Regions from separate parts of the Thauera sp. SWB20 genome, predicted to be linked through region 2. Evidence: predicted binding sites of a transcription regulator. Region 2 holds the regulator's gene; each other region holds the start of a gene.
What was found. Region 2 encodes sigma-54, which starts transcription at its own class of promoters, with help from an activator protein. Its sites were predicted from a motif close to TGGCACGCTTNCTGCTNA; they were not measured.
Positions count from the first base shown of each region.

Region 1 (6,944 bases), on a different contig from region 2:
GCACGCCCGGCTGCACGACCGCGGTGCGTGCGAGCGGATCGAGCCTGACGATGCGGTTGAAGCGCGCCAGCGACAGCAGCACGCCGCGGGTGTGCGGCAGAGCGCCGCCCGACAGCCCGGTGCCCGCGCCACGCGCCACCACCGGCACGCCCATCTCATGGCAGATGCGCAGCACCGCCACCACCTGCGCCTCGGTGGTGGGCAGGGCCACGACCAGCGGCAGCTCGCGGTAGGCGGCGAGGCCGTCGCACTCGTAGGGGCGCAGGTCCTCGCTGTCGTACATCAGCGTCCCGGACGGCAGCACCTTGCTCAAGGCTGCGACCACGCGCGCCTTGTCCACCGCGGAAAAATCGCCCTCGGTCTCACCGAACGGCAGCGCTTCGTTCTCCAGCATCATCCTCGTCTCCTCGCCTGGCCATGCCGATCGAGCATCGACCGCCGCGCCGGCACATCGAAATCCGCGCGGGCGTATCGGGACCGCGGCAATCGCGACTTGCGTCGCTCCTACGAAAACAGAACCGCCGCGAAGCGCGATCCTCCGCCCCCGGAATCCCCGCGGGCGTGTCGCGATCTTTGGCGCATCCGAATCCTCGACTCCCCGCGGGACCGGGCAGCTATCCGGAGTATAGAGGCTCCCGCACAGCGCCCGCTTGACGCCTCTTGCTCGCCGGCTTGAAGAAAATTCAACCCTGAAACGGCCCGGCGATGCTTCAGGGCAGCGCGGCCTGCAGCCAGTCCGCGAACGCGGCGCACTCCCAGCGCTCGAGCGCGCCGGGGCGCCAGCACAGGTAGTGCGCGTAGGGCGAGCGCAGCGGGCGCGAGGACAACGCCAGCAGGCGCCCGCTGTCGAACCACGCCGCCCCCAGGCGCTGGCGCACCAGGGCGACCCCGAAGCCGCTCGCCGCGGCATCGTAGGCCAGGCCGAGGTCGTTGAACTGTGCGCCGCGCGCCGGCTCGGGCAGAGCCAGGCCGCAGTGCGCGAACCAGTTCGACCAGGGCTCGAGCGGGCTGCGCACGAGCGCGGTGCCGGCGCACTCGGCGAGGCTCGCGAAACCGTCGAAGGGGCCGTGCTCGTCGAGGAAGGCCGGGCTGCAGGCGGGGACCGCCTCGTCGCTCAGCAGCAGGCGGTGCTCGAGGTCGGTGTAGCCCCCGGCGCCATAGCGGATCTCGAGCTCCGCCTCTTCCGCGACGACGTCGCGCAGCGGGATCGACACCTGCAGGGTGAGCTCGATGTCCGGCCAGTCGCGGCGGAAGAGCTCGAGCTTGGGCATGACGAACTGTCGGCAGAACGAGGGTGTCACCGCCACGCGCAAGCGCGCCGATGCACCCGGCGCGCGCTCGCCCGGCAATTCGCGCAGCGCCGCGAGCGCGACACCGACCTGCTGCAGGTAGGCCGCCCCCTCGGCGGTCGGGGTGAAGTCGCTGCGCGAGAAGAGCCGCACGCCCAGATGGGACTCGAGCTGGCGCAGGCGATGGCTGACCGCGCTGACGGTCACGCAGAGCTCCTCGGCCGCACGGCTCGCGCTGCGCAGGCGCGCGACCGCCTCGAAGGTGAGCAGGCACTGGATGGGCGGGATGCGGCGGAGCGCCATGGTCGCGGCTCGGGGCCCGTTCGGAAGGATGTCCCCGATTATGCCCCCGCAGCCCCGCTGCCTGCACTGCGACGCCCCCACCCACCTTCCCTCCCGCGCCGAGTTTCGGGTGCGCGCATCCTGCTGTGGCGCGAGAGCGTCATTCTCCCGGTCGCAGGACGAAGCGCCGGATCGGCCCGGCCACTTCATTCGTGCCGCAATTATTCTTCAGGCATTTATCGAATTAATTTTTCATAGTACATCGGCAACTCCGAGTTACTTTCCATGGCCATCGGAAAAGGCGCCGCAAAGGAATTGCCTTTCGCATATCCCTTCGCTTGGAACCCGTTCGGATCTCCACAAGTAGGCTGGATCCGGGTGTCGATTTTTTTACACAGGCTGCTGAAGAAGAAAAATCTAAAAATTAAAATATCTAAAAAACAGATACTTGCATTATTGGCACACGATTTGCTACGAGATCTCCATACACCTGTAGGAGGGAGTGCCATGAAAGCCAAAAACCTGGTCGTCGCAATGCTCGCCGCGCTCGGCGCATCGTCTGCGTCGGCAGCCTTGGTCAATCTGAACGGGCTCGGTTACGTCACGTACGGCGATGGCAACAGCTATTCGCTGGCGGTGGCCAATTATTTCGCCTGCGGCTTTGAATACGGCCCCGGCTGTCCTTACAACGTCAAGGGCTCCCCGGGTGCGAGTGAGACCGACCCGCGCATCTACATCGTCCAGGGGGCCGGCGGCCACATCGACAACGAGAACGCGAACATCGACGACGCCTTCGACGCGGCGAACAACGAGCTGTTCTTCACGATGACCTCCGCCAACGAGCCGGGCAGCGACGGCAACAAGAACGCCACCTTCACCGGCGACAAGACCAACACCTGGGATGCGACGCTCGGCGCACTCGACCAGAGCTTCGACTTCTCGAAGAACCTGATGACGTTCTTCTTCGTGAACAACGAGCCCAACAGCAACGACGGCCTGACGCAGAACCTCGCCGTCTGGGCCCGCGTGACCCTGACCAACCTCGCCGGCACGACGGTCTACAAGACCTTCGACGTGACCAACGACCCGCGCACGAGCGAACAGCGCGACGGCGACGGCATCGGCGACCTGCCCGCCCCGGGTTACGGCCCCCCGCCGGTCGGAGGCGGTGTCCCGTATGGTGACGTCACGCTCTATACCAGCGAGGGCAACGCCCCCGAGATCACCGACTTCGCCATGTCGGGCGGCCAGGTGTGCGTCGACGAGAACACCAGCGCGCTGGTCGATTGCACCACCGCCAGCGCCGGCAGCTTCGATGCGATCAACCACAACCTCGGCGAGAACCAGGCCCCCTACGCGATCACCATTCCCGAGCTCGACGATTTCATCGGTGGCCTGATGGCAGCGGGCTCGAACCTCGATGACTACGTGATGCGGGTCGACCTGCGCTACGGCTGCGTCAGCCCGCCATTCACCATCAACACGCAGGGAAACGACTCCTGCGCCGGTTACGGCACCGCGGTGTCGCAGGACAACAACTTCGAACAGGTCTTCATCAGCACCCGCCTGGCGACGCAACGCGTGCCGGAACCCGGCACCCTGGCGCTGCTCGGCTCGGGTCTGCTGGGTTTCGCGGCCGCCCGCCGCTCCCGCAAGTCCTGAGGCATCGCGGCCACCGCGGCAGCGAAAACCCTCACCGAGCCTCGTCCGGATCCGGCCCTGCCGGCTCCACTTCGGGCAGCCGCGCGTCCCGCGCCGCTGCCCGAATTCTTTTCGGGCGCCTGGGCCGCCCCCCGTTTCACGGCTAAGATGGAATCCCCCGGACGACAGGGGGCCACACCCCCCCGCCCTCGGGAATCCTCCGGCCGATGCCCTCCCCACATCCGCACCTGCCCTTCCTCGCCTGGCCTGCGCAATGGCGCGAGCATGGGCTGCGCGGCGACCTCGTCGCCGGCATCACGGTCGCGCTGGTGCTGATTCCGCAGGCGCTCGCCTACGCCAAGCTCGCCGGGCTGCCGCCGCACATCGGCCTCTACGCCGCGCTGCTGCCGGCGGTGGTCGCTGCGCTGTTCGGTTCCTGCGGCCAGCTCTCCACCGGGCCGGTGGCGCTCACCAGCCTGCTCGTGGGCGCGAGCATCCTGCCGCTGGGCGCGACCGCCGGGGGCGACCTCGTCGGGCTCGCCCTGCTGCTGGCGCTGCTGTCGGGTTTGATCCAGCTCGCGCTCGGTGTGCTGCGCCTGGGCTGGCTGCTCAATCTGCTGTCGGTGCCGGTGCTGATGGGCTTCGTCAACGCCGCCGCGCTGATCATCTGCCTGACCCAGATCCCTCCGCTACTCGGCTTGGCCATGCCGCACTCCGATCACCTGCTGGTCGATTTCGTGCGTGCGCTCGGCGGGCTCGACGCACTGCAGCCCGCCGCGGCGGCCTTCGGCGTCGGCAGCCTGGCCGTGCTGGTGGGGCTCAAGCGCCTGTGGCCGCGCTTGCCCGGCGTGCCGCTGGTGGTGGCGGCGACGATCGCGCTATCGGCCTGGACCGGCTTCGCTGCCCAAGGCGGTGCGGTGGTGGGCGCAGTGCCGGCCGGCCTGCCCGGCTTCAGCCTGCCGCCGCTGCGCCCGGAGCTGATCGCCGCGCTGCTGCCGGCCGCCTTCGTGGTGGCCATGGTGAGCTTCATGGAGGCGGCCTCGAGCGCCAAGCTGATCTGCGGCCGCACCCGCCAGCCTTGGAACCAGGACCAGGAGCTCGTCGGCCAGGGCCTGGGCAAGCTCGCCGCCGCCTTCACCGGCGGCCTGCCGGTGAGCGCCTCGTTCTCGCGCTCGGCGCTAAATTACGCCAACGAGGCGCGCACCGGCCTGTCCTCGCTGGTCACCGCCGCCTTCGTGCTGGCCGCCCTGCTGTGGTTCACCCCGCTGCTGTGGCACCTGCCCAAGCCGGTGCTGGCGGCGATCATCCTGCAGGCGGTCGCCGGACTGATCGACACCGGAGTGATGCGGCGCGCCTGGCGTGCGAGCCGCGACGACGGCGCCGCCGCGGCGGTCACCTTCCTCGCCACCCTCGCCTTCGCGCCCAACATCCAGAACGGGGTGTTCACCGGCCTGATCCTGTCGCTCGCGCTGCTGGTGTATCGCGGCATGCGTCCGCGCGTGGCGCTGCTCGGCCTGCACGAGGACGGCACCTACCGCGACCGCGAGCGCTTCGGCCTGCACCACCCGCATCCCCGGCTGGTGATCCTGCGTTTTGACGGTCCGCTCAGTTTCGTCACCGCCGCCACCTTCGAGGACGCCATGCTCGGCGCCGCGCGCGCGCAGGAGAGCGTGCGCGTCGTGCTGGTCTCGGCCGCCGGCATCAACGCGATCGACGCCACCGGCCTGCACACCCTCGCCAGCCTGGTCGAGCGCTTCCACGGCCAGGGTCAGACGATCGCCTTCTGCGGACTCAAGAAGCAGGTGATCGACGCCATGGAGCGCGACGGCGTGTGGGCGCGCATCGGCATGCATTCGAACTATCGCACGGAGCAACAGGCCCTGGACGCCCTGCAGCCGGCCCTGGCCGCGGCAGGGCCCGCGGCGAGCGCCCCTGCCCCGTGAGTGCCGGATTTTCTTACATGTGCCCGGATACGCTGGGAACGCAGGTCCGGACATTGTTTTCATTGACTTTCCTGCCGCGTGTTCGTATAGTGCGCGATTCTTCGCAGACCCATCAACTGGAGCAACACCATGTACGCGGTGATAAAAACCGGTGGCAAGCAGTATCGCGTCGCTGCCGGCGAAAAGATCAAGGTAGAACAGATACCGGCCGACGTGGGTTCCGAGATCACCATCGACCAGGTCTTCATGGTCGGTGAAGGCGATGCCGTCAAGATCGGCACGCCCGTTGTGGCCGGAGCTTCCGTCAAGGCGACCGTGGTCTCCCACGGCCGTCACGACAAGATCAAGATTTTCAAGATGCGCCGCCGCAAGCACTACCAGAAGCACCAGGGGCATCGTCAGAACTACACCGAGCTTCGTATCGAAGCGATCTCGGCCTAAGGCGCAGGGGGTAATCCGACATGGCACACAAAAAAGCTGGCGGTAGTTCGCGTAACGGCCGCGACTCGGAATCGAAACGCCTCGGCGTCAAGCGCTACGGTGGCCAGTTCGTGCTCGCCGGCAACATCATCGTTCGCCAGCGCGGCACCGAATACCACCCTGGCGACAACGTCGGCATCGGCAAGGACCACACCCTGTTCGCGCTCAAGAACGGCGTCGTGCAGTTCGCGGTCAAGGGCCCGTCGCGTCGTCGTACCGTGATCATCGTGCCGGAAGCGGCCTGATCGCGCGCTCCGGTTCGCATCGCAGCATCGAAAGCCCTATCCCGGTGGTAGGGCTTTTTCATTTTCGGGGTGCGCCTGCCGGCCTGCCCCGCCAAGAGGTTGATCAGGCATGAAGTTCTTTGACGAAGCCCGCATCGAGGTGTACGCCGGCGACGGCGGCAACGGCGCGGCCACCTTCCGCCGCGAGAAGTACATCCCCAAGGGCGGCCCGAGCGGTGGCGACGGCGGCCGTGGCGGCAGCGTGTACGCCGTGGCCGACCGCAACCTCAACACCCTGATCGACTATCGCTACACCCGCAGCTTCCGCGCCGAGCGCGGCGAGAACGGCGGCAGCCGCGACTGCTACGGCAAGGGCGGCGACGACATCACGCTGCGCTTCCCGGTCGGCACGGTGATCAAGGACCTCGACAGCGGCGAGCTCGTCGCCGACCTCGATGAGGACGGCAAGACCGTACTCATCGCCCAGGGCGGCCGCGGCGGCCTGGGCAACATCCACTTCAAGTCCAGCACCAACCGCGCCCCGCGCAAGAAGACGATGGGCCAGGAAGGCGAGTACCGCAACCTGCACCTGGAGCTCAAGGTGCTCGCCGACGTCGGCCTGCTCGGCATGCCCAACGCCGGCAAGTCCACCTTCATCCGCAGCGTCTCCGCGGCCAAGCCCAAGGTCGCCGACTACCCCTTCACCACGCTCGCACCCAACCTCGGCGTGGTGCGCACCAGCGAGGCGCGCAGCTTCGTGATCGCCGACATCCCCGGCCTGATCGAGGGCGCGGCCGAGGGCGCCGGGCTGGGCCACCAATTCCTGCGCCACCTGCAGCGCACCCACCTGCTGCTGCACCTGGTCGACCTCGCCCCCTTCGATCCCGAGGCCGATCCGGTCGCGGACGCCAAGGCCATCGCCGAGGAGCTGCGCAAGTACGACGAGGCGCTGTACAACAAGCCGCGCTGGCTGGTGCTCAACAAGCTCGACCTCATCCCCGAGGAAGAGCGCGCCGAACGCGTGGCCGCCTTCCTCGAAGCCTACGGGCCGGTCGAACGCCACTTCCAGATCTCCGCCATGAAGG
Region 1 covers NZ_JTDM01000020.1:449,156-456,099, reverse strand. Annotated here, with positions in the region: gene PO78_RS15970 (FAD-linked oxidase C-terminal domain-containing protein) at 1-397, opposite strand, end outside; gene PO78_RS15965 (LysR substrate-binding domain-containing protein) at 711-1,592, opposite strand; gene PO78_RS15960 (PEP-CTERM sorting domain-containing protein) at 2,079-3,233, shown strand; gene PO78_RS15955 (SulP family inorganic anion transporter) at 3,440-5,155, shown strand; gene rplU (50S ribosomal protein L21) at 5,285-5,596, shown strand; gene rpmA (50S ribosomal protein L27) at 5,617-5,880, shown strand; gene cgtA (Obg family GTPase CgtA) at 5,990-6,944, shown strand, end outside.
Region 1: the regulator sigma-54 is predicted to act here: its motif matches at 2,029-2,046, upstream of PO78_RS15960 (PEP-CTERM sorting domain-containing protein).

Region 2 (6,944 bases):
TCGACGGCGACGTCGTACACCTGCGCGTTGAGGATGCGTTCCAGGTAATCGGGAGTGGAGCTCATGGCCGGCCAGTAGGCTGCTGCAAAGCGATCGAGCGTAACAGCCGGCGGCGCCGTGCCGCAAGTGCGGGTGGCTCAGTCGGCGCGGTAGGCCTCTTCGGCGTGCAGCGCGCGCGCCTGGCGGTCGATGAATTCCTGGGTGGAGTCGATGCCGCGCAGCTTGAGGATGGTCGAGCGCACTGCGGCCTCGAGCAGCACCGCGAGGTTGCGTCCCGCGGCCACCGGCAGCACGACGCGGGCGACCTTCACGCCGAGGATGTCCTGCGTCTCCTGCTGCAGCGGCAGCCGGCAGGGGTCGTCGGGACCGGGTTGGCGGCGGTCGAGGTGGCAGATCAGGCGCAGGCGCATCTTCCGCCGGCACGCGGTCTCGCCGAAGATGGTGCGGATGTTGATCAGGCCGAGGCCGCGCACTTCGATGAAATCCTGCAGCATCTCGGGGCAGCGGCCCTCGAGCACCGTGGGCGCGATGCGCGACAGCTCGACCACGTCGTCGGCGACGAGGCCGTGGCCGCGCGAGATCAGCTCGAGGCCGAGCTCGGATTTGCCCGCGCCGGAATCGCCGGTGATCATCACGCCGAGCCCGAGCACGTCCATGAACACGCCGTGCAGCGAGACCTTCTCGGCGAGCTCGCGCGACAGGTAGAGGCGGAGCTGGTCGATCACGCTCGCCGAGGGGTGGCGCGCGGTGAACAGCGCGACGTCGTGCGCCTCGCAGATGCCGTGGAGGATGTTGGGGATCTCGCAGCCGTCGGCGACGATGATCGCGGGGGGGTGCGCCGAGAGGATCTCGTTGAGGTGGTGGGCGACCTTCTCGTTCGCCTGGCGTTGCGCCCACGCGAGCTCTGCGGCGCCGAGCACCTGTAGCCGGGTGGGGTGGATCAGGTTGAGGTGGCCGACGAGGTCGGCCGGCCAGATGCGCTCTTCGGCGACCGACAGACGGGCACCGATCGGTCCGCTGACGTGGACGAGGCTCAGGCTTTCGCGGTGCGCCTCATACAGCCGGGTCAGGCTGGTTTGCCGCATCGGCACCCCAATTCACGAACAGGCGGTGGATCTGTGCGGCATCCGTCGCGCCGTGCAGGGTCTCGCGGAACTCGCGGTCGCTGAACATCTGCGCGAGCTCGGACAGCAGCTGCAGATGGGTTTCGTTGGCCTGTTCGGGCACGAGCAGCACGAACAGCATGTCCACCGGACGGCCGTCGGGAGCATCGAACTGCACCGGGGTGGCCAGGCGCAGAAAAGCGCCGGCGGCGTCCTTGAGCCCCTTGATGCGGCCGTGCGGGATGGCGATGCCCTGGCCCAGTCCGGTCGAGCCGAGGCGTTCGCGGGTGAACAGGCTGTCGAACACGGTGCTGCGGGCGATGCCCTGGTTGTTCTCGAACAGCAGGCCGGCCTGTTCGAAGACGCGCTTCTTGCTGCTCGCGTCGAGATCGATCACCACGTTGGAAAGCGGCAGGAGTTGGGATATCAGGCTCATTCGCAGGTGGGCTCGCGCACTCTTCCGTCAGCTGCCGCCAGGGGGGCGGGAATCCGGTCCGGGGCGTGTGCGGCCGCGCTTCGTGAAAACGCGCGCATTATAACCACACCCCGGACGGGGAGCTTCAAGCCGGTCCTCAGGCCTCGGGGACCTGGTGCTTGAGCGACTCGTGGTTATGGTCGGACTGCTTCTGCTTGTACTTCTGAACCTGACGGTCGAGCTTGTCGGTCATCGCGTCGATCGCCGCGTAGAGGTCGGCGTCGTCCGCTTCGACGAAGAGGTCCTTGCCGCGCACGTGCAGCGTCACCTCGGCTTTCTGCTTGAGCTTTTCGACCGACAGGATGACGGTGACGCTGGTGACGTTGTCGAAATGGCGGATGACGCGATCGAGCTTGGAGGTCACGTATTCGCGGATGGCGGGGGTGACTTCGACGTGGCGCCCGGTGATGTTCAGATTCATGGATGACTCCTGTTGTTGTCAGAGGGATTTGCGCAGGCTGACCGGCGGGATGTTGAGGGACTCGCGGTACTTGGCGATCGTGCGCCTCGCCACGACGATTCCCTGTTGGCCGAGAATTTCGGCGATCTTGGCGTCGGACAGCGGCTTCTTGCTGTCCTCCGCGTCCACCAGCTGGCGAATCAGCGCACGAATCGCCGTGGAGGAAGCCGCACCGCCGGTGTCGGTCGCGACATGACTGCCGAAAAAATACTTGAGCTCGAAGACTCCGCGCGGCGTCGCCATGTACTTCTGCGTGGTGACGCGCGAGACGGTGGATTCGTGCAGCTCGAGCTGGTCTGCGATCTCCCTTAGGGTGAGTGGCCGCATCGCCACGTCCCCATGATCGAAGAACTGCCGTTGCTGGTCAACGATGGCCTGGGACACGCGCAGGATGGTGTCGAAGCGCTGCTGGACGTTCTTGATCAGCCAGCGCGCCTCCTGCAGCTGCCCGCCGAGGCCGCCGCCCTGTGCGCGGTTCTGCTGGAGCAGACTGGCGTACAGGCGGTTGATGCGCAGGCGGGGCATCGCTTCCTGGTTCAGGCTCACGGTCCATTGGCCGCGCAGCTTGCGCACGACGACGTCGGGCAGCACGTAGCGCGTCTCGGCGGTGGAGTAGCGCGAGCCGGGGTGGGGGTCGAGGCTGCAGATCAGGGCCTGCGCTTCGCGCAGACCCTCGTCGTCACAGCCGGTGAGCTTGCGGATACGGGCGAAGTTGCGCTCCGCGAGCAGTTCGAGGTGGCTGGTCACGATCTCGAGAGCGAGAGGGCGTATCGGGCACTCGGGCAAGGCCTGGAGCTGCAGGGCCAGACATTCCTGCGGGCTGCGCGCGCCGATCCCGGCCGGCTCGAGGCTCTGCACGTGGCGCAGGGCGATGGCGAGCTCGTCGAGATCGACCTCGGCGTCCTGCGGCAACAGCTCGAGGAGATCTTCCAGCGGCTGGTGCAGGTAGCCGTCGTCGTCGAGTGCCTCGATCAGGAAGCGCACCAGCGCGCGGTCGCGGTCGGACAGGGGCGAGAGGGCGACCTGCTGGTCGAGGTGTTCGCGCAGCGACACGCCGGCGGCCTGGATGTCCTGGTAGTCGCCGTCCTCGTCGTCCTCGCTGCGGCTGGACGCGCCCTGACCCACGTTGGACCAGTCGATGCCCTCGTCCTCGCTGCTGCCTTCGCCGCCCTCGTGCGTGATCGACTCGCCCGCCGGTTCGGCGGCGGGTTCCGGCGCGGCTTCGCGCTCGGGCGCGTTGCCCGGCGGCGGCGCGGGGGCGTAGTCGACGCCGCCGTCGCCATCCTCGCGCTCGAGCATGGGATTCTCGAGCAGCACGCGCTCGATCTCCTGGTTCAGCTCGATCGTAGACAGCTGCAGCAGCTTGATCGACTGCTGCAGCTGGGGCGTCAGCGTGAGGTGCTGGGAGAGCTTGAGCTGGAGGCTGGGTTTCATCGCGGTCGGCAGGAGGGCGGGCTCACAGGCGGAAGTGCTCGCCGAGGTAGACCTGGCGCACGCGCTCGTTCTCGATGATCTCGGTAGGTTCTCCGCTCGCCAGCACGCGACCTTCGCTGATGATGTAGGCGCGGTCGCAGATGCCCAAGGTCTCGCGCACGTTGTGGTCGGTGATCAGCACGCCGATGCCGCGCTCCTTGAGGAAGCGGATGATCTTCTGGATGTCGATGACCGCGATCGGATCGACCCCGGCGAAGGGCTCGTCGAGCAGGATCAGGCGCGGGTCGGTGGCGAGCGCGCGGGCGATCTCGCAGCGCCGGCGCTCCCCGCCCGAGAGCGAGATCGCGGTGTTGTCGCGCAGGTGATGGATGCCCAGTTCCATCAGCAGTTCCTCGAGCCGCTCCTCGATCTGGCGGCGTTCAAGCCCCTGGAGTTCGAGCACGGCGCGGATATTCTCGGCCACGCTGAGCTTGCGGAACACGCTCATCTCCTGCGGCAGGTAGGACAGGCCCAAGCGCGCGCGGGCGTGGATCGGCAGGTGGGTGAGGTCGGTGCCGTCGAGGGCGATCTGGCCGCCGTCGGCGCGCACTAGACCCACAATCATGTAGAAGCAGGTGGTCTTGCCGGCGCCGTTGGGACCGAGCAGGCCGACGACCTCGCCCGAGCCGACCTCGAAGCCGACGTCATGCACCACGGTGCGCGCCTTGTAGCGCTTTTGCAGGCCGGCGACCTTAAGCAGACTCATCGTAGGGCTCTTTCAGCAGCTTGCGGATCAGCTCGGGGGCGAAGCCCCGGGTTTGCAGGAAGCGCGCCTGGCGCGCCCATTCGCGTGCGTCGGCGGGTGGGGTGGCGAAGCGGCCGTGCAGCACCGCGCGCGCCCGCTCGATCTCGGATTCTACGCACTCGTCGGCGAGCGCCTCGTCGATCCGGTCACGGTCGATGCCTCGCCGCACGAGCTCGTTGCGCAATCGTGCGGTGCCGAAGCGCGCCGCCTTGCCGCGCACGAAGGCCTCGGCGTAGCGCTCGTCGGACTGCAGGCCGAGCTCGCGCATGCGCTCGAGCACCGCTTCGATCTCGGCCGGCTCGCCATGGGGTGCGAGCTTGCGCGCAAGTTCGGCGCGCGAGTGGTCGCGCCGGGCGAGATGGCGGAGCGCACGTTCGCGCAGGCTCGGCTCGCCCATGTCGGTGCCGACGGGGTCAGGCCTCGGCCGGCGCCGGGGCGGACGCGGCGGCGGGCGGCAGCTCGGGCAGGCCGACCGCGACCCGCACCTTGTTCTCGATCTCGCGGGCCAGCACCGGGTTGGCGCGCAGGAACTCGCGCGAGTTGTCCTTGCCCTGGCCGATCTTGTCGCCCTTGTAGGCGTACCAGGCGCCCGACTTGTCGACGATCTTGTGCTCGACGCCGAGGTCGATGATCTCGCCTTCGCGCGAGATGCCCTCGCCGTAAAGGATGTCGAAGTGGGCTTCCTTGAACGGTGGCGAGACCTTGTTCTTGACCACCTTGACGCGGGTCTCGGAGCCGACCACCTCGTCACCCTTCTTGATCGTGCCGGTGCGGCGGATGTCCATGCGCACCGAGGCGTAGAACTTGAGCGCGTTGCCGCCGGTGGTGGTCTCCGGGCTGCCGAACATCACGCCGATCTTCATGCGGATCTGGTTGATGAAGATCACCAGGGTATTGGTGCGCTTGATGTTGGCGGTGAGCTTGCGCAGTGCCTGCGACATCAGGCGGGCCTGCAGGCCGGGGAGCTGGTCGCCCATCTCGCCCTCGATCTCGGCCTTGGGGGTGAGCGCGGCGACCGAGTCGATGACCACGATGTCCACGCCGCCCGAGCGCACCAGCATGTCGGCGATCTCGAGCGCCTGTTCGCCGGTGTCGGGCTGCGAGATCAGCAGATCCTCGATGTCGACGCCGAGTTTTTCCGCGTAGCCGACGTCGAGCGCGTGCTCGGCGTCGATGAAGGCCGCGGTGCCGCCGAGCTTCTGCATCTCGGCGATGACCTGCAGGGTGAGCGTGGTCTTGCCGGAGGATTCGGGGCCGTAGATCTCGACCACCCGACCGCGCGGCAGACCGCCGAGCCCGAGCGCGATGTCGAGTCCGAGCGAGCCGGTGGAGACGGTCTGGATGTCGCGCTCGATGCTGCCGTCGCCCATGCGCATGATCGAACCCTTGCCGAACTGCTTTTCGATCTGCGACAGCGCCGCGGAGAGGGCTTTGGCCTTGTTTTCGTCCATGGAAGTGCGTCCTGTTTGATTGCCTGATTATGGCACAAAGATTGCAGACATGCGGGGTGCAGGCCTGATGCCGTAAGTGTAGAGCCTGTATGCAATTACAGCAAACATGTCATGCGGATTTCCGGCGCGGGGCTGCGTCCGGCGAAGTGGCGAGGGTGGCGGTTCGGATTTCCCGGCCCCGTGCGCCCTGCGCCCCTCAGACGCAGCGTTCGAGTACGCCTTGCAGGGCGAGGATCACCGTCTGCCGGCGCACCGCGGCGCGGTCGCCGTCGAGATGGACGGTGACGACCCCGGTGGGGCCGTCGCGCCGTGCCCAAGCGAGGCAGACCGTGCCGACCGGCTTGGCGGGGCTGCCTCCACCCGGTCCCGCGACCCCGGACACGGCCACCGCGAGGTCGGCGCGGCTGCGGTCGAGCGCGCCCGCGGCCATTTCGCTCACGGTGGCTTCGCTGACCGCGCCGTGCGTCTCCAGCGTCGCGGCGCGCACGCCGAGCATGTCAGCCTTGGCGTCGTTCGAGTAGGTCACGAAGCCGCGGTCGAACCAGCCCGAGCTGCCGGCGATCGCGGTGACGGCCTCGGCGATCCAGCCGCCGGTGCAGGACTCCGCGGTGGCCAGCCACAGCCTGCGGTTGGCGAGGGCTTCGCCCACCCTGCGCGCGAGGGCGTCGAGTTCGTGATCGGTCATGGTCTCAGCTCCCCAGCAGGTGGACCAGCACCGCGAGCGCCAGCAGGGTGTAGCCGGCGGCGACGAGGTCGTCGAACATGACCCCGAAGCCGCCCTTGAAGCTGCGGTCGGCCCAGCGCACCGGAGGCGGTTTGACGATGTCGAAGAAGCGGAACAGTGCGACCGCGATCGCCTGCCACAGCAGCCCGGCGGGGGTGAACAGCAGCACCAGCCAGATCGCCACCATCTCGTCCCAGACGATGCCGCCGTGGTCTGGCACCCCCAGCGCTTGCCCGGTGCGCTCGGCGGCGAGCACGCCGGCGAGGAAGAAGCTGGCGAGCAGTGCGAGGAAGACGAACTCCGACACCGGGGTGCGGATCAGTGGGTAGATCGCCCACCCGAGCAGGGTGCCGACCGTGCCCGGCGCCCACGGCGACAGCCCGGCGCCGAAGCCCAGCGAGATGAAGTGGGCGGGGTGGCTCATCAGCAGGCGGGCGGTGGGGCGCATGGTCGTTTCGAGAGGTGGGCCGGATCGGGCCTCAGGCGAAGTGATCGTAGCCGCATGCGGCCGGG
Region 2 covers NZ_JTDM01000019.1:102,844-109,787, forward strand. Annotated here, with positions in the region: gene ilvA (threonine ammonia-lyase, biosynthetic) at 1-65, opposite strand, end outside; gene hprK (HPr(Ser) kinase/phosphatase) at 138-1,085, opposite strand; gene ptsN (PTS IIA-like nitrogen regulatory protein PtsN) at 1,054-1,539, opposite strand; gene hpf (ribosome hibernation-promoting factor, HPF/YfiA family) at 1,676-1,999, opposite strand; gene PO78_RS12320 (RNA polymerase factor sigma-54) at 2,018-3,472, opposite strand; gene lptB (LPS export ABC transporter ATP-binding protein) at 3,495-4,217, opposite strand; gene recX (recombination regulator RecX) at 4,204-4,653, opposite strand; gene recA (recombinase RecA) at 4,670-5,707, opposite strand; gene pncC (nicotinamide-nucleotide amidase) at 5,904-6,392, opposite strand; gene PO78_RS12345 (phosphatidylglycerophosphatase A family protein) at 6,397-6,879, opposite strand; gene thiL (thiamine-phosphate kinase) at 6,911-6,944, opposite strand, start outside.

Region 3 (6,944 bases), on a different contig from region 2:
GCGGGTGCTCGCCCTTGATCAGGTCGGCGGCGGTGGCCGCGTCCATCCACTTCAGGCTCTCGATGCCGGCGGTCTCCGAGCCGCTCATCATGCGCGACAGCAGCTGGTTGGCGCGGTCGTCGCCGAGCGCCTTGGTGAGCATCTCGCGCAGCTGGTCGTCGTCGGACTGGATCATCGAGCCCTTGCCGAAGTGCTCGTTCACCTCGATCAGCACCGGCTCCACGGTCTCGCGCGACTGCGGCGTCATCGAGGCCATCTTCATGGTCAGCTTCTGCACCTCGCGCGGGCCGAGCTGGCGCAGCACCCCGGCGGCGGCGTCGGGGCCGAGGGTCATCAGCAGCAGCGCCGCCTTCTCCAGGCCTTCCTCGGGTGTCGTCACTTGCGCGCCTCCTCGTTCATGCCCATCCAGTCCTTGATCAGGTTGGCGACCATCTTGGGATCGTTGCGCGCCGCGGCGCGGGCACGCTCGAGGCGCTGCTCGAAGGTCTCCGTCTCTTCACCCTCGCCGGTCTCGCCGGACAGGGTGACGCGCACGCCTTCCTCGCCCTCTTCGCCTTCCGCGCCTTCCTCGCCCGCGGCGGCGCCCTTCTTCTCTTCCTTCGGCTTGGGCGGCACCACGGTGCGCAGCAGCGGGCGGATCACGCCAAAGTAGGCGAACAGGATCGCGATCAGAACCAGCAGCCAGTTCAGGCCTTCCTTGCCGAGCGCGACGATCTCCGGATCCTTCCACGGCGGCGGTGCGGCTCCGCTGCCGTCATCGGCGAAGGCGCCGCTGGCGACGTTGATGGTGTCGCCGCGGTCGGCGTTGTAGCCCACCGCCTCGCGCACCAGGTTGGTGATGCGCGCGATCTCCTCGTCGGGCAGCGGCACGTTGGTGGGCGTGCCGTCGGGCCCGGGGAGGGTGCGATTATTCACCACCACCGCGACCGACAGGCGCTTGATCTGCCCGACCGCCTGCTTGACGTGCTGGATGTTGCGGTCGAGCTCGTAGTTGAGCACCGCGCTGCGGTTGCCGCTCGCCAGGCCCTGCGCGCCGCCGCCGCCGGCCACCTGCGGGTTGGTGATCGGCGCGGTGGCCGGCACCGGGGGCTGGTTGGTGAGCGCGCCGGGCACGCCCTGCGCGCCCGGCTGCGGGTTGAAGGCCTCGCTGGTCTGCTGGCTGCGGATCGCCTGGTCGGGTGTGGGGTTGGGCTTGTAGGTCTCGGCGGTCTGCTCGACCTGGTTGAAGTCCACGTCGGCCGCCACCTGGGCGCCGTAGTTGCCCTTGCCCACCAGGGGCGCGAGGATCTTGTCGATGCGCTCGATGAAGCCCTGCTCGAGCAGGCGGACGTATTCGAGCTGGGTGGCGTCGAGCCCGGCGCGCAGCAGCGGGTCGGCCTGCTCGGTGAGCAGCTTGCCGTTCTGGTCCACGATCTTCACGCCCTCGGCGTGCATGCGTGGCACGCTCGACGACACCAGGTGCACGATGCCGGCGACCTGGTCGGGCGAGAGGATGCGGCCGCCGCGCAGGTTCACCATCACCGAGGCGGTGGGGCGCTGGTCGTCGCGCAGGAAGGCGGTCTGCTTGGGCATCGCCAGGTGCACCCGGGCGCTGGCCACCGCGTCGATCGCCTGCACGGTGCGGGTCAGCTCGCCTTCGAGCGCGCGCTGGTAGTTCACCTGCTCGTTGAACTGCGAGATGCCGAGCTTCTGGCCGTCCATCAGCTCGAAGCCGGCGAGGCTGCCCTTGGGCAGGCCGTCGGCCGCCAGACGCAGCCGCGTCTCATGCACCTGCGCCTGCGGCACCAGGATGGCGTGGCCGGTGGGCGACATCCTGTAGGGGATGTTGCGCTGCTGCAGCTCGGCGATGATCTGTCCGCCGTCGCGCTCGTCGAGGTTGGAGAACAGCACCGCGTACTCCGGGGCGCGGTTCCACAGCAGGGAACCGGCCACGAGCGCGATCGCCAGCGCGATGGCGACCGCGCCGGCGATCTTCTGGCGCGTGCTGAGCGCGGCGAGGTTCTGCAGCGCCTGCTGCATCCGCGTCGTCGCCTGCGCATCGGCGGGGGCGGCGCCCGGAGGCAGGTCGGCGGTGTTTTCTGCTGCGGCCATGATGGCGGTCCTGTTGCATACGCTTTGGCGGATGGCGGCATTGTGCGTCCGCGCGTGCAAGCCTCGTGGCGTGAAAAGCGGCATTTTTTGCCGCCTGTTTGCCGGCTACCATGGCGGCCTGTGTATTTAGAGTGCATCCCGTGAAAACGGATTCGGACCTTCCCATGCGGGCCGCAGTCGTCGCCTCCGATCAAGCAGGGAGCATGCCCGCCGCGGCGCCGGTGCTCGACGCCGCCCAGCTCGCCGAGGCCTTCGCGCTCTTCAGCCGCGCCTCCGAGGAGCTCTCCACCGCCTACGCCGCGCTGCAGGCCCAGGTCGGCCAGCTCAGCGAACGCCTGTCGGTGCTGATGGGGGCACTGCCCGCCGGGGTGCTGGTGGTCGATCGTGCCGGCACCGTGGTGCAGGCCAACCGCGCTGCCGAGAGCTTGTTCGGAGGCGGGCTTGCCGGGGTGGCGTGGGCGGAGCTCGCCGCCCGCCTCGAAGATAGCGGCACCCCGGGCGAATTCGTGCTGCGCCGCGACCCCGCCGCGGTCGATGGCGACCCGCGCCGCTTGGCCCTGTCCGAGTCCGAGCTCGACTCCGGTGCCGAGCGCATCCTGCTCGTTCACGACGTCACCGACACCCATCGCATGCGCCTGACCGCCGAGCGCAACGAGCGCCTTGCGGCGATGGGCGAGATGGTCGCCGGGCTCGCCCACCAGTTGCGCACGCCGCTCGCCGCCGCGCTGCTATACACCGGCAACCTGCGCCAGCCCGAGCTCGACCCGGCGCAGCGCGCCATGGTGGCCGACCGCGCGCTCGAACGCCTGCGCTACCTCGAGCGCCTCATCCGCGACATGCTGCTGTTCGCGCGCGGCGACAGCGCCGGACGTCAGCGCTTCGCGGTGTGCGAGCTGCTCGCCGAGCTCGCGCACACGCTGGAACCGGTGGCGCGCGCGCGCCAGGTGGCGTTCGCGGCCGACTGCGCCTGCGGCGCGGCCGAACTGGTCGGCGACCGCAAGGCGCTCGGCGGCGCGCTCACCAACCTGCTGGAGAATGGCATCCAGGCCTGCGAGGCGGGCGGCACGCTGCGCTGCGAGGCCGTGCTGGTCGGCGCCGCCGACGCCGGCGTGGGCGCGCCCGCGGTGCGCTTCACGGTGCGCGACAGCGGCCGCGGCATCGCCCCCGAGCTGCAGGAGCGCCTCTTCGAGCCCTTCTTCACCACCCGCGCCGAAGGCACCGGGCTGGGCCTGGCGATCGCCCGCGGCGTCGCGCGCGCCCATGGCGGCGACATCACCCTGCGCTCCGCGCCCGGGCAGGGCGCGGAATTCACCCTCGTCGTGCCGCTGGCGGCGGCGCCCATTGGCGCACAAGAGAACCCATGATCGAGACCCTCAACATCCTCGTCGTCGAGGACGACGCCGCGCTGCGCGACGCGGTCTGTTTCACGCTGGAGATGGCGCACCACCGCGTCGTCGGCGTCGATGGCGGCGCGGCGGCGCTCGCGGCGATCGAGCGCGAGCACTTCAACCTGGTCGTCACCGACCTGCGCATGCAGCCCATGGACGGCCTGCAGGTGCTGCACGAGGTGCGCGCGCGCCGGCCGCAGACGCCGGTGCTGCTGATGACCGCCTATGGCGACGTCGACAAGGCGGTGGCGGCGATGCGCGGCGGCGCCTGCGACTTCCTGATGAAGCCCTTCGAGCCCGAGGTGCTGCTCGAGAGCGTGCGCCGCTACGCCGCGGTGCAGCCCGCGGGCGAGGACACCATCGCCGAGGACCCCCACACCCGCGGCCTGCTCGCGCTCGCTGCGCGCGTGGCCGAGTCGGATGCGACGGTGATGCTCTCGGGCGAGTCCGGCACCGGCAAGGAGGTCTTCGCGCGTTACATCCACCAGCATTCGCCGCGCGCCAAGGGCCCCTTCATCGCGATCAACTGTGCGGCCATCCCCGAGAACCTGCTCGAGGCCACGCTCTTCGGCTACGAGAAGGGCGCCTTCACCGGTGCGCAGGCGGCGCAGCCGGGCAAGTTCGAGCAGGCCCAGGGCGGCACCATCCTGCTCGACGAGATCTCCGAGATGCCGCTCGGCCTGCAGGCCAAGCTGCTGCGCGTGCTGCAGGAGCGCGAGGTCGAGCGCGTCGGCGGCAAGAAGCCGGTGGCCCTCGACATCCGCGTGCTCGCCACCAGCAACCGCGACATGCTCGGCGAGGTCGCCGCCGGGCACTTCCGCGAGGATCTGTATTACCGCCTCAACGTGTTCCCGATCGCCATCCCCGCGCTGCGCGAGCGCCCGGGCGACATCGTGCCGCTGGCGCGCCACTTCCTCGCCCGCCACGCCGCCCGCCAGCAGCGCCAGGTGCGCTTCTCGCCCGCCGCCGAGGCGCTGCTGCCGCAGTACGCCTGGCCGGGCAACGTGCGCGAGCTGGAAAACATCATGCACCGCGTGCTGATCCTGACCCAGGGCGACGAGGTGAGCGCCGAGACGATCCGCCTGTGCTTGCCACAATGGAAGCCGGAGCCGGCAAATTCTGCCGGCGGGGCGGCAGGGCTTGCCGCTTCTCCCGGGATGCAGGGGGGTGTCGCGGCCGTGCAGTCGGGTAGCGGGCAGGCCGCCGGGGCCGGCACGGCCGGTCCGGCTCCCGAGCGCCCGACCAACATGAAAGACCTCGAGCGCGAGCACATCCTCGCCACGCTGCGCGAGTTCGGCGGCTCGCGCAAGAAGACCGTGGAAAAGCTCGGCATCTCCGAGCGCACCCTGCGCTACAAGCTGCAGCAATACCGCGAGGAGGGCCACGACGTGTGAGACCGGGCGCCCTGTGGGAGCGACGCGAGTCGCGATCCCGGCCCCGCAGCCCTTTCCGGCCGCCCATCGGCCACCGGATTGCACGATCGCCCGCTCGCGACTTGCGTCGCTCCTACGGCAAGTCAACCCTCTTCCGAAGGCGCCTGTGGGAGCGACGCAAGTCGCGATCGGGCGCATGGAATCAGTGCCGACGCCGTCGTCGCGACTTGCGTCGCTCCTACGAAAACCGCAACGACCGCGCGTCCCCGGCGGCTCTGGCACGCGATTTGCTCTGCTACACTGACGTCACCGACCACCCTGAAGCCGGGGGATTACGCTATGGACACCCGTGGAATCGACCAGATGCTGAGCGAACTGCGCTCGGTGTCGCAGGCCGCGCAAGGCAAGGCCGCACCCGCCGCGGACGCGCCCGCGGGAGGCGTCAACTTCGCCGACGTGCTCAACACCGCCTTGAAAGACGTCAGCGCCGCCCAGGGCGAGGCGCGCGCGATGGCGCAAAACTTCTCCGCCGGCGACCCCAACGTCAATCTGCAGGACGTCATGGTCAACCTGCAAAAGGCCAGCATGTCCTTCCAGCAGATGGTCCAGGTCCGCAACCGCTTGGTCACGGCGTATCAGGACATTATGAACATGCCGGTCTGACCGGCTTCGCCGCGGTTCTCCCGTAGGAGCGACGCAAGTCGCGACCGGGGCGTTGTCGCGCATTTCGAGCGCCGGAATCGCGACTTGCGTCGCTCCTACGAAGACCCCCGGCGTCTCGGGTGGGATGCAGGTGACGCAAGTCGCGACCGGGGCGCTGCGGAAAGGCTTGGCATCAAGCCTACAGGCCTCCGCGTGCCTTGGCGTTGAGCGCGCGTTCCGTCTTGAAGATGTAGCGCTGGATGCGGGTGTCCGCAGCGCGCGGCAGGGCGGCGAAGCGCAGGCCCACCCGCAGTTGTTCGGTGCCGTTGCGCTGCGTCTGGCGGTTGAGGTTTCTCACCTCGAGGTCGAGTTCGATCGGCTCGCCGTCCGGCAGCGCGAGGCGGCAGGCCGGCAGTGTGCCGCCGATGACGAATTCCGCCGCCCCCGCGGGCACCACCACCGCCACCCCTCCGGCACCGATGTCGATCACGCGTGCGCTCACCTCCACCGGCTTGCGGGCGAGGTCCTCCGCTTTCAACAGGCAGCTCAGCTCGTGCGCGAGCGGTACCTGCAGGCGGTAGAACTCGCGCCGCTGCAGGCGCAGCATCTCGGCGGGCAGGGGTGCGAAGAGGGCGGGGCGGCCCTTGTCCTGGCCTTCGCCGAGGCCGACGAGCGGGAACTGGATGCGGATGCCGTCGAGCTGGGTCACGCAGGTCAGGCGCGGCGCGGCGAGCGCACGGCGGTTGGCCTGGGGGTCGGGGCTGGGGTCGAGCACCACGCGCCCGCGCTCTTCGTCCACCTTCAGCACCGCGGTCATGAAGGAGTGGCCGCCGCCGGTGTGGGCGGTGATCAAGCCGCGGTGGGTGATGAGATCCTGCAGCAGCTGCAGGATCTGGCGCGCGCCGCGCAGGGTGAATTTCTCGAGCTCGTCGCCGCGTCCGCCGTCGAGCGGTGCCGGGCTGGCGGGGCTTGGGGTGCTGAGTTCGGCCATGCGGGGCTATCGTGTCTTGGGCAGCGTCGGGAGGCGGGTGGGGTGCCGCGGGTTCACAAGCGGCCGCGCTCGCGCGCGTTGCGGGTGCGCTCGGCGCGCAGGATGTAGCGCTGGATCGCGTCCTCGGCGCCGCGCGGCAGGTCGGCGAACTCGCAGCCGGCACGCAGCACCTCGGCGCCGCCGCGCCGGGTGATGCGGAAGAGGTTGCGCACCACCAGGCGCGCGGAAATCGGTGCGGTGTCGGGCAGGCGCAGCAGGCTGTCGGGGAACTCGGTTCCGGGCTCGAAGTGCACGCCCACCGGCGGCACCGCGATCGCCACGCCGCCGCCGCTGATGTCGAGGATGCGCAGCTCGGCCTCGCGCCGGCTGCCGTCGACACGGGGGAGGGCCAGCGTGCAGCTCACCCCCTCCGAGATCGGCGTCTGCAGGCGGTAGAACTCGCGTCGCTGCAGGCGCAGC
Region 3 covers NZ_JTDM01000021.1:613,790-620,733, reverse strand. Annotated here, with positions in the region: gene fliG (flagellar motor switch protein FliG) at 1-379, opposite strand, end outside; gene fliF (flagellar basal-body MS-ring/collar protein FliF) at 376-2,091, opposite strand; gene PO78_RS20105 (sensor histidine kinase) at 2,295-3,455, shown strand; gene PO78_RS20100 (sigma-54-dependent transcriptional regulator) at 3,452-4,873, shown strand; gene fliE (flagellar hook-basal body complex protein FliE) at 5,192-5,515, shown strand; gene PO78_RS20090 (flagellar brake protein) at 5,694-6,485, opposite strand; gene PO78_RS20085 (flagellar brake protein) at 6,539-6,944, opposite strand, start outside.
Region 3: the regulator sigma-54 is predicted to act here: its motif matches at 5,129-5,146, upstream of fliE (flagellar hook-basal body complex protein FliE).

Region 4 (6,944 bases), on a different contig from region 2:
CGGCCTCGCTGCCCAGGCCCTCCATCCAGTTCGATGGCGACTCGCGGCCGGGTTGCTCGCGCATCTCGGGTGGCAGGTCGGCGACCTCCACCACCTGCGCCGGCGCCATCACGGTGAGCCAGTGGCACAGGTTCTCGAGCTGGCGCACGTTGCCCGGGAAAGGCTGAGCCTGCAGGTATTCGAGCGTGGCCTCCGAGATGCGCTTGCGCTCGACGCCGAGCTCCTGCGCGCTCTTCTGCAGGAAGTGCCGCACCAGCAAGGGGATGTCCTCATGGCGCTCGCGCAGCGGCGGCAGGCGCAGGCGGATGACGTTTAGGCGGTGGAAGAGGTCCTCGCGGAACAGGCCCTGGCGCACGCGCTCCTCCAGGTCCTGGTGGGTGGCGGCGATCACGCGCACGTTGGCGCGGATCGGTTGCTGGCCGCCGACGCGGTAGAAGTGGCCGTCGGAGAGCACGCGCAGCAGCCGTGTCTGCAGCTCGGCCGGCATGTCGCCGATCTCGTCGAGGAACAGCGTGCCGCCGTCGGCCTGCTCGAAGCGGCCGCGGCGCTGGGTGGCGGCGCCGGTGAAGGCGCCGCGCTCGTGGCCGAAGAGTTCGGATTCGAGCAGGTCGCGCGGGATGGCCGCGGTGTTGATGGCGATGAAGGGCGCGTCGCGGCGCGGGCTGTGGCGGTGCAGGGCGCGCGCGACCAGTTCCTTGCCGCTGCCCGACTCGCCGTTGATCAGCACGGTGGCGTGCGAGTGGGCGAGCCGCCCGATGGCGCGGAAAACCTCCTGCATCGCCGGGGCCTGGCCGAGGATCTCGGGGGCCAGGGTGGCCTCTTCGCTCGCACCGTTCTGGTGCGCGGTCTGCTCCAGCGCACGACGGACGAGCGCGACCGCCTGGTCGACGTCGAAGGGCTTGGGCAGATACTCGAAGGCGCCGCCCTGGAAGGCCGCGACTGCGCTGTCGAGGTCGGAGTAGGCGGTCATGATGATGACCGGCAGCTGCGGGTGGCGCTCCTTCACCTTCTGCAGCAGGTCCAGCCCGGACTCGCCGGGCATGCGGATGTCGGATAGCAGCGCGGCCGGCGGCTGCGGTGCGCGCTCGAGCTCGGCGAGCGCGTCGCCGGCGGAGCTGAAGCTGGCGTGGTCGATGCCCTCGCGGCCGAGCGCCTTTTCCAGCACCCAGCGGATCGAGCGGTCGTCGTCGATGATCCAGACGGTGTTCATATCGTATGCACTATTCTGGTGCGCGCTCAGGCACGCTCGGTAATCGGCAGCAGGATCGTGAAGCAGGTGCGCCCGGGACGGCTATCCACCTCGATCATGCCCTGGTGTTGCTCGATGAAGCTCTGTGCGAGCGACAGGCCCAGACCACTGCCGCCCTCCCGCCCCGAAACCAGCGGATAGAAGATGCGATCGCGGATCTCCTCGGGGATGCCGGGGCCGTCGTCGATTACTTGCAATTTGAGTGCCAGTTTGTGACGGCGCTTGGCGAGCGTGACCTGGCGCGCGATGCGGGTGCGCAGCAGGATCTCGCCGTGGCCGCCCAGCGCCTGTGCGGCGTTGCGCACGATGTTGAGCACGGCCTGGATGAGCTGCTCGCGATCGGCGGTGAGCTCGGGCAGGCTGAGGTCGTAGTCGGGGACGATGCCGATCGAAGGAAACTCGGCGAGGATCAGGCGGCGCACGCGTTCGAGCACGTCGTGGAGGTTGATCGAGGCCGGGCGCATCATGCAATGCGAACTCAGCAGGCGGTTCATCAGGTCCTGCAGGCGGTCGGCCTCGGCGATGATGACGTCGGTGAATTCGCGCAGCTGCGGGTCGTCGAGTTCGTGCTGCAGCAGCTGGGCCGAGCCGCGGATGCCGCCGAGCGGGTTCTTGATCTCGTGCGCGAGGTTGCGGATGAGCTCGCGGTTGGCCTGCTGCTGGTGCAGCAGCTGCTCCTCGCGCGCGACGCGCAGCTGCGCGTCGATCGGGCGGAATTCGAGCAGCAGGCGCACGCTTGCGGTGTCGACCGGCGTCACCGTGCAGTCGAGCCGCAGCGGCTCGGCGTCGCCGCGCTGCACGCTGATGTCCTGGCCGGTGTAGCTCCAGTTGGTGCGCAGCGCGTTGTCGAGCGCCGCGGCCAGGCCGGGCGGGCTGCCGAGCAGGCGTTCGAGCGGTTGGCCGAGCAGCTTGCGCCGGCTGATCGCGAACAGGTTCTCCGCGCCCGCGTTGAGGTAGCGGATCACCAGCCCGGCGTCGACGAGCACGACCGCCGAAGACAGCAGGTCGAGTCCGGCGAACGGGCTGCTGGGGCTGCTGGCGGCGTGGGTGGGGTGCGATGGCATGGGCGCGTCCTGTTGTTCGGTCGAGGACATGCAAGAAGCGCGCCAGGTCCGGGTCATCGCAGGCCGGAGATCTCCCGGCGCAGTGCATCGACATTGCGCTTGTGCAATTCGACGCGGTCCTTGAAGGGTCGCACGCGGTCGAGCACCTTCTGGTAGTTGCGCTCGTCGCCGAGACGGATGGATTCCTGCTCGGCGAGCGCCTTCTCGGCCTCGGCCAGCTTCTGCTCCTCGGTGCGCAGTTCTTCCTGCAGCACCTGGCGGCGGGCGTCGTCACGGCCGCGCTGCTCGTTGGGGCTCACGCGCGGGAAGTCGCCGCCCGTGGGCGTCTCGCGTGCCGCCGGAGCGGCGGGACGGCGCACGGGGGCGGGCACCGAGGACACCGGCTGGTCGGACTGCAGGCGCACGCAACCGCGCGCGAGTGCGCGATCGTTGGTGTAGGTCACCCTGCCGTCGGCATCGGTGCACTTGTAGATTTCGGCATGGGCCGGCGCGGCAAGGCCGGCGAGCAGGAGCAGCGGGAGGATTCGATACGGTCGCATGCGCAGGTCCGGAGGGGCGCGGGGACGGCAGTAACGGGCTGCAATGCCGTCATCCTTGCGGGTCAGGCCCGATTAGACCCCAGAAAAAAGGGACGGGCAACGCCCGTCCCTTCCGTCCTGCGCAGGATTTCCCGGCTTACAGGCTGTAGTACATGTCGAATTCCACCGGGTGGGTGGTGATGCGCATGCGATCGACCTCTTCCATCTTGAGCGCGATGTAGGCGTCGATGAAGTCGTTCGAGAACACGCCGCCGCGGGTCAGGAACTCGCGATCCTTGTCCAGGTACTCCAGCGCCTGCTCGAGGCTGGTGCACACGGTCGGGATCAGCGCGTCCTCTTCCGGCGGCAGGTCGTACAGGTTCTTGTCGGCCGGGTCGCCCGGGTGGATCTTGTTCTGGATGCCGTCCAGGCCCGCCATCATCAGCGCGGCGAAGCACATGTACGGGTTGGCCAGGGGATCCGGGAAGCGCGACTCGATGCGGCGGCCCTTCGGGTTGGCGACGTAGGGGATGCGGATCGAGGCCGAGCGGTTGCGCGCCGAGTAGGCGAGCTTGGTCGGGGCCTCGTAGTGCGGCACCAGGCGCTTGTACGAGTTGGTGCCCGGGTTGGTGATCGCGTTGAGCGCGCGGGCGTGCTTGATGATGCCGCCGATGTAGTACAGCGCGGTCTCGGACAGGCCGGCGTAGCCGTTGCCCGCGAACAGGTTCTTGCCGTCCTTCCAGATCGACTGGTGCACGTGCATGCCGGAGCCGTTGTCGCCGACGATGGGCTTGGGCATGAAGGTGGCGGTCTTGCCGTACTGGTGGGCGACGTTGTGCACGATGTACTTGAGCACCTGGGTCCAGTCGGCGCGCTGGGTCAGCGTGCTGAACTTGGTGCCGATCTCGCACTGGCCGGCGTTGGCCACTTCGTGGTGGTGCACCTCGACCGGCACGCCGCAGGCCTCGAGCGCGAGCACCATGGCGGCGCGCACGTCGTTGAGGCTGTCGACCGGCGGAACCGGGAAGTAGCCGCCCTTGACGCGCGGACGGTGGCCGGTGTTGCCGCCTTCGAACTTGTCGGCGGTCGACCAGGCGGCCTCTTCCGAGATGATCTTGCTATACACGCCCGACATGTCGACCGACCACTCGACCGAGTCGAAGATGAAGAACTCGGGCTCGGGGCCGAAGAAGGCGGTGTCGCCGATGCCGGTGCTCTTCAGGTAGGCCTCGGCGCGCTTGGCGATCGAGCGCGGGTCGCGGTCGTAGCCCTTGCCGTCGGAGGGCTCGATGACGTCGCAGGTGATGACCAGCGTGGTCTCGTCGAAGAAGGGGTCGATGTATGCGGTCGACGGCTCCGGCATGAGGATCATGTCCGAGGCCTGGATGCCCTTCCAGCCGGCCAGCGAGGAGCCGTCGAAGGGGTGGCCGTGCTCGAAGTGCTCTTCCTCGAAGGCCGACACCGGCAGGCCGACGTGATGCTCCTTGCCGCGAATATCCGTGAAGCGCAGGTCCACGAAGCGCACTTCGTTTTCCTGGATCATCTTCATGACGTCTTGGGCGTTCATTTTGACTCCTGGTGAGATGAGGCGTTGTTGCGTTGAGCGGGTGGTGCAGCGGCCTGGGGTCGATGCGCCGGATTCGTGTGAGCAGGGCTAAGCACTTAGCGTGCCAGCCCTATGTCAGCGCGCAGGGCATTGTGCCACAAGGCTGCGAGCCCGAAATCGGTGCCTCGGCCCGGTGCGGATGCACTTCAATGGTGCGGATGTGCTCCCTGAATGCACTACTATGGTGCGAGCTCCACGAAGACGCGGATGTTGCGGTAGTGCGGATGTTCCGCGAGCCAAGTCTGGCGGTGCGATCGCAGTGCATCGAGCGCGTCCGCATCGGGGAGGGAGGGCAGGATGATTTCCACTTCCACGCGCTGGCCGAGGTAGTGGATCTGCACCCGCCGAGGGTCGGCGAAGCCGGGGCCGAGGAGCTTGCGCATGTGCGCGAGGATTTCGTCGCGCTCGGGCAGGGGGCCGGGCGGCACCGCCTGCAGCTCGCCATCGTCCTCGGGGTCGATATGCACCAGCACGTCGCGCACCTCGGGGTGGGCGGCGCGCACGCGCAGGTACACCGCGTCGGACACGCGGTGCCCCTCGGAGACGGTCAGCCGTGGATCGACCTGGACGTGGGCGTCGCACAGCACGCGGTCGGCCATCCGCCGGGTACGCATTTCGTGCAGGCCGATCACGCCCGGCGTCTCGCGGATCGTCGTGCGCAGGCGCTCGAGCTCCTCCTCCGGCAGGCCGGTGTCGATCAGTTCGCGCACCGACTTCAACGCCAGGCGGATGCCCATGTGCAGGATCAGGAAGCCGACCACCGCCGCGGCGAGCGGCTCCAGGAAGGGGTAGCCGGCCAGGCTGCCGCCGATGCCGGCGGCCACGACCAGCGAGGACGCCGCGTCCGAGCGTGCATGCCAGGCGTTGGCCTCGAGCATCGGCGCGTTGAGGCGGCGTGCGGCGGCGAGCGAGAAGCGGAACAGGCCTTCCTTCGCGGCGAGGGTCAGCAGTGCCATTCCCAGGGCCGCCGGATGCAGTACCGGCAAGGCCCCGATGTTCTGCAGGCGGATCCCCGAACTCCACAGGAAGCCGACGCCCACCGCCGCCAGGACGGAGCCGAGCACCAGCGTGGTGACGGTCTCGATGCGGCCGTGTCCGTATGGATGGTTGGTGTCGGCCGGATCGGCGCTGTGGCGGCCGGCGAGCAGCACCAGCAGGTCGGTGATCAGGTCGGAGAGGGTGTGGGCGGCGTCGGCCACCAGGCTGAACGCGCCGGCGAACAGGCCGATGACGACCTGGCCCATGGTGAGCACCGTGTTGGTCACGATGGCCACCAGGGTGGCACGCTGGATGCCACGGCTGCGGGCGAGGTCGTCCGCGCCCGCAGAGGGACGCGCAACCGGGGAGGAGGCTTGGCGGGAGTGCATGAGGGGGGCGCGGCGGACGCGCTATACTTCGACCGCCCTCATTTTAGACGGATGTTCGCATGGGAACCCTGTCGGAACTGTTGACGCTCGCCCACGAGCGCGCCGAAAGCCTCGGGCTGCCCTACCAGGGCGCGCTCACCCCCGCCGAAACCTGGCAGGTGATGCAGCTCGCCCCCGGTGCCAAGCTGGTCGATGTGCGCACGCGCGCCGAGCTCGACTGGGTGGGGCGCGTGCCCGGCGCGATCGAGATCGAGTGGAAGAGCTATCCCTCGATGCAGGAGAACCCCAACTTCCTCGCCCAGTTGAAGCACCAGGTCGACCCCGAGGCGCTGGTGCTGTTCCTGTGCCGTTCCGCCGTGCGCTCGGACTCCGCCGCGCGGCTCGCCGGCGCCAACGGCTACGCCAACTGCTACAACGTGCTCGAAGGCTTCGAAGGCGACAAGGACGCCAACAACCAGCGCAACCGCATTGGCGGCTGGCGCCTCGCCGGCCTGCCCTGGTACCAGGGCTGAGCGGCAACAAATCCTTACCCGGCCCCGCCCGCCGCGGTCGAACCCGCGGCGGCATGCGGGGTCCGACGCCCGCAACCCCGGGATTGCCCCCTCCCAACGGATCCGGATACCGAAACAATGCAAGTCTCCACCATCAGCTTCGACCGCTTCAACGTGCTCGCCGACAACGAGGCGCAGGAGCGCATCCGCGCCGCCCGCGCACGCCTCGGCGAGCGGGCGGTGCTGCTCTGCCACCACTACCAGCGCGCCGACGTGTACCAGCACGCCGACCTCACCGGCGACTCGCTCAAGCTCGCGCGCCTGGCCTCGCAGACCGATGCCGAGTACATCGTGTTCTGCGGCGTGCACTTCATGGCCGAGGTCGCCGACATCCTGTCCAAGCCCAGCCAGATCGCCATCCTGCCCGACCTCGCCGCCGGCTGCTCGATGGCCGACATGGCGAGCCTGGCCAAGGTCGAGCGCTGCTGGCGCGAGCTCGCCGAGGTGCTCGGAAAGCCCGACGAGCTCATCACCCCGGTCACCTACATCAACTCGGCGGCCGACCTCAAGGCCTTCTGCGGCGAGCACGGCGGCATCGTGTGCACCTCGACCAACGCGCCGACCATCCTCGACTGGGCCTTCTCCAAGC
Region 4 covers NZ_JTDM01000016.1:14,006-20,949, forward strand. Annotated here, with positions in the region: gene ntrC (nitrogen regulation protein NR(I)) at 1-1,210, opposite strand, end outside; gene glnL (nitrogen regulation protein NR(II)) at 1,237-2,313, opposite strand; gene PO78_RS07565 (DUF4124 domain-containing protein) at 2,367-2,852, opposite strand; gene glnA (type I glutamate--ammonia ligase) at 2,989-4,398, opposite strand; gene PO78_RS07575 (cation diffusion facilitator family transporter) at 4,617-5,804, opposite strand; gene PO78_RS07580 (rhodanese-like domain-containing protein) at 5,864-6,316, shown strand; gene nadA (quinolinate synthase NadA) at 6,434-6,944, shown strand, end outside.
Region 4: the regulator sigma-54 is predicted to act here: its motif matches at 4,487-4,504, upstream of glnA (type I glutamate--ammonia ligase).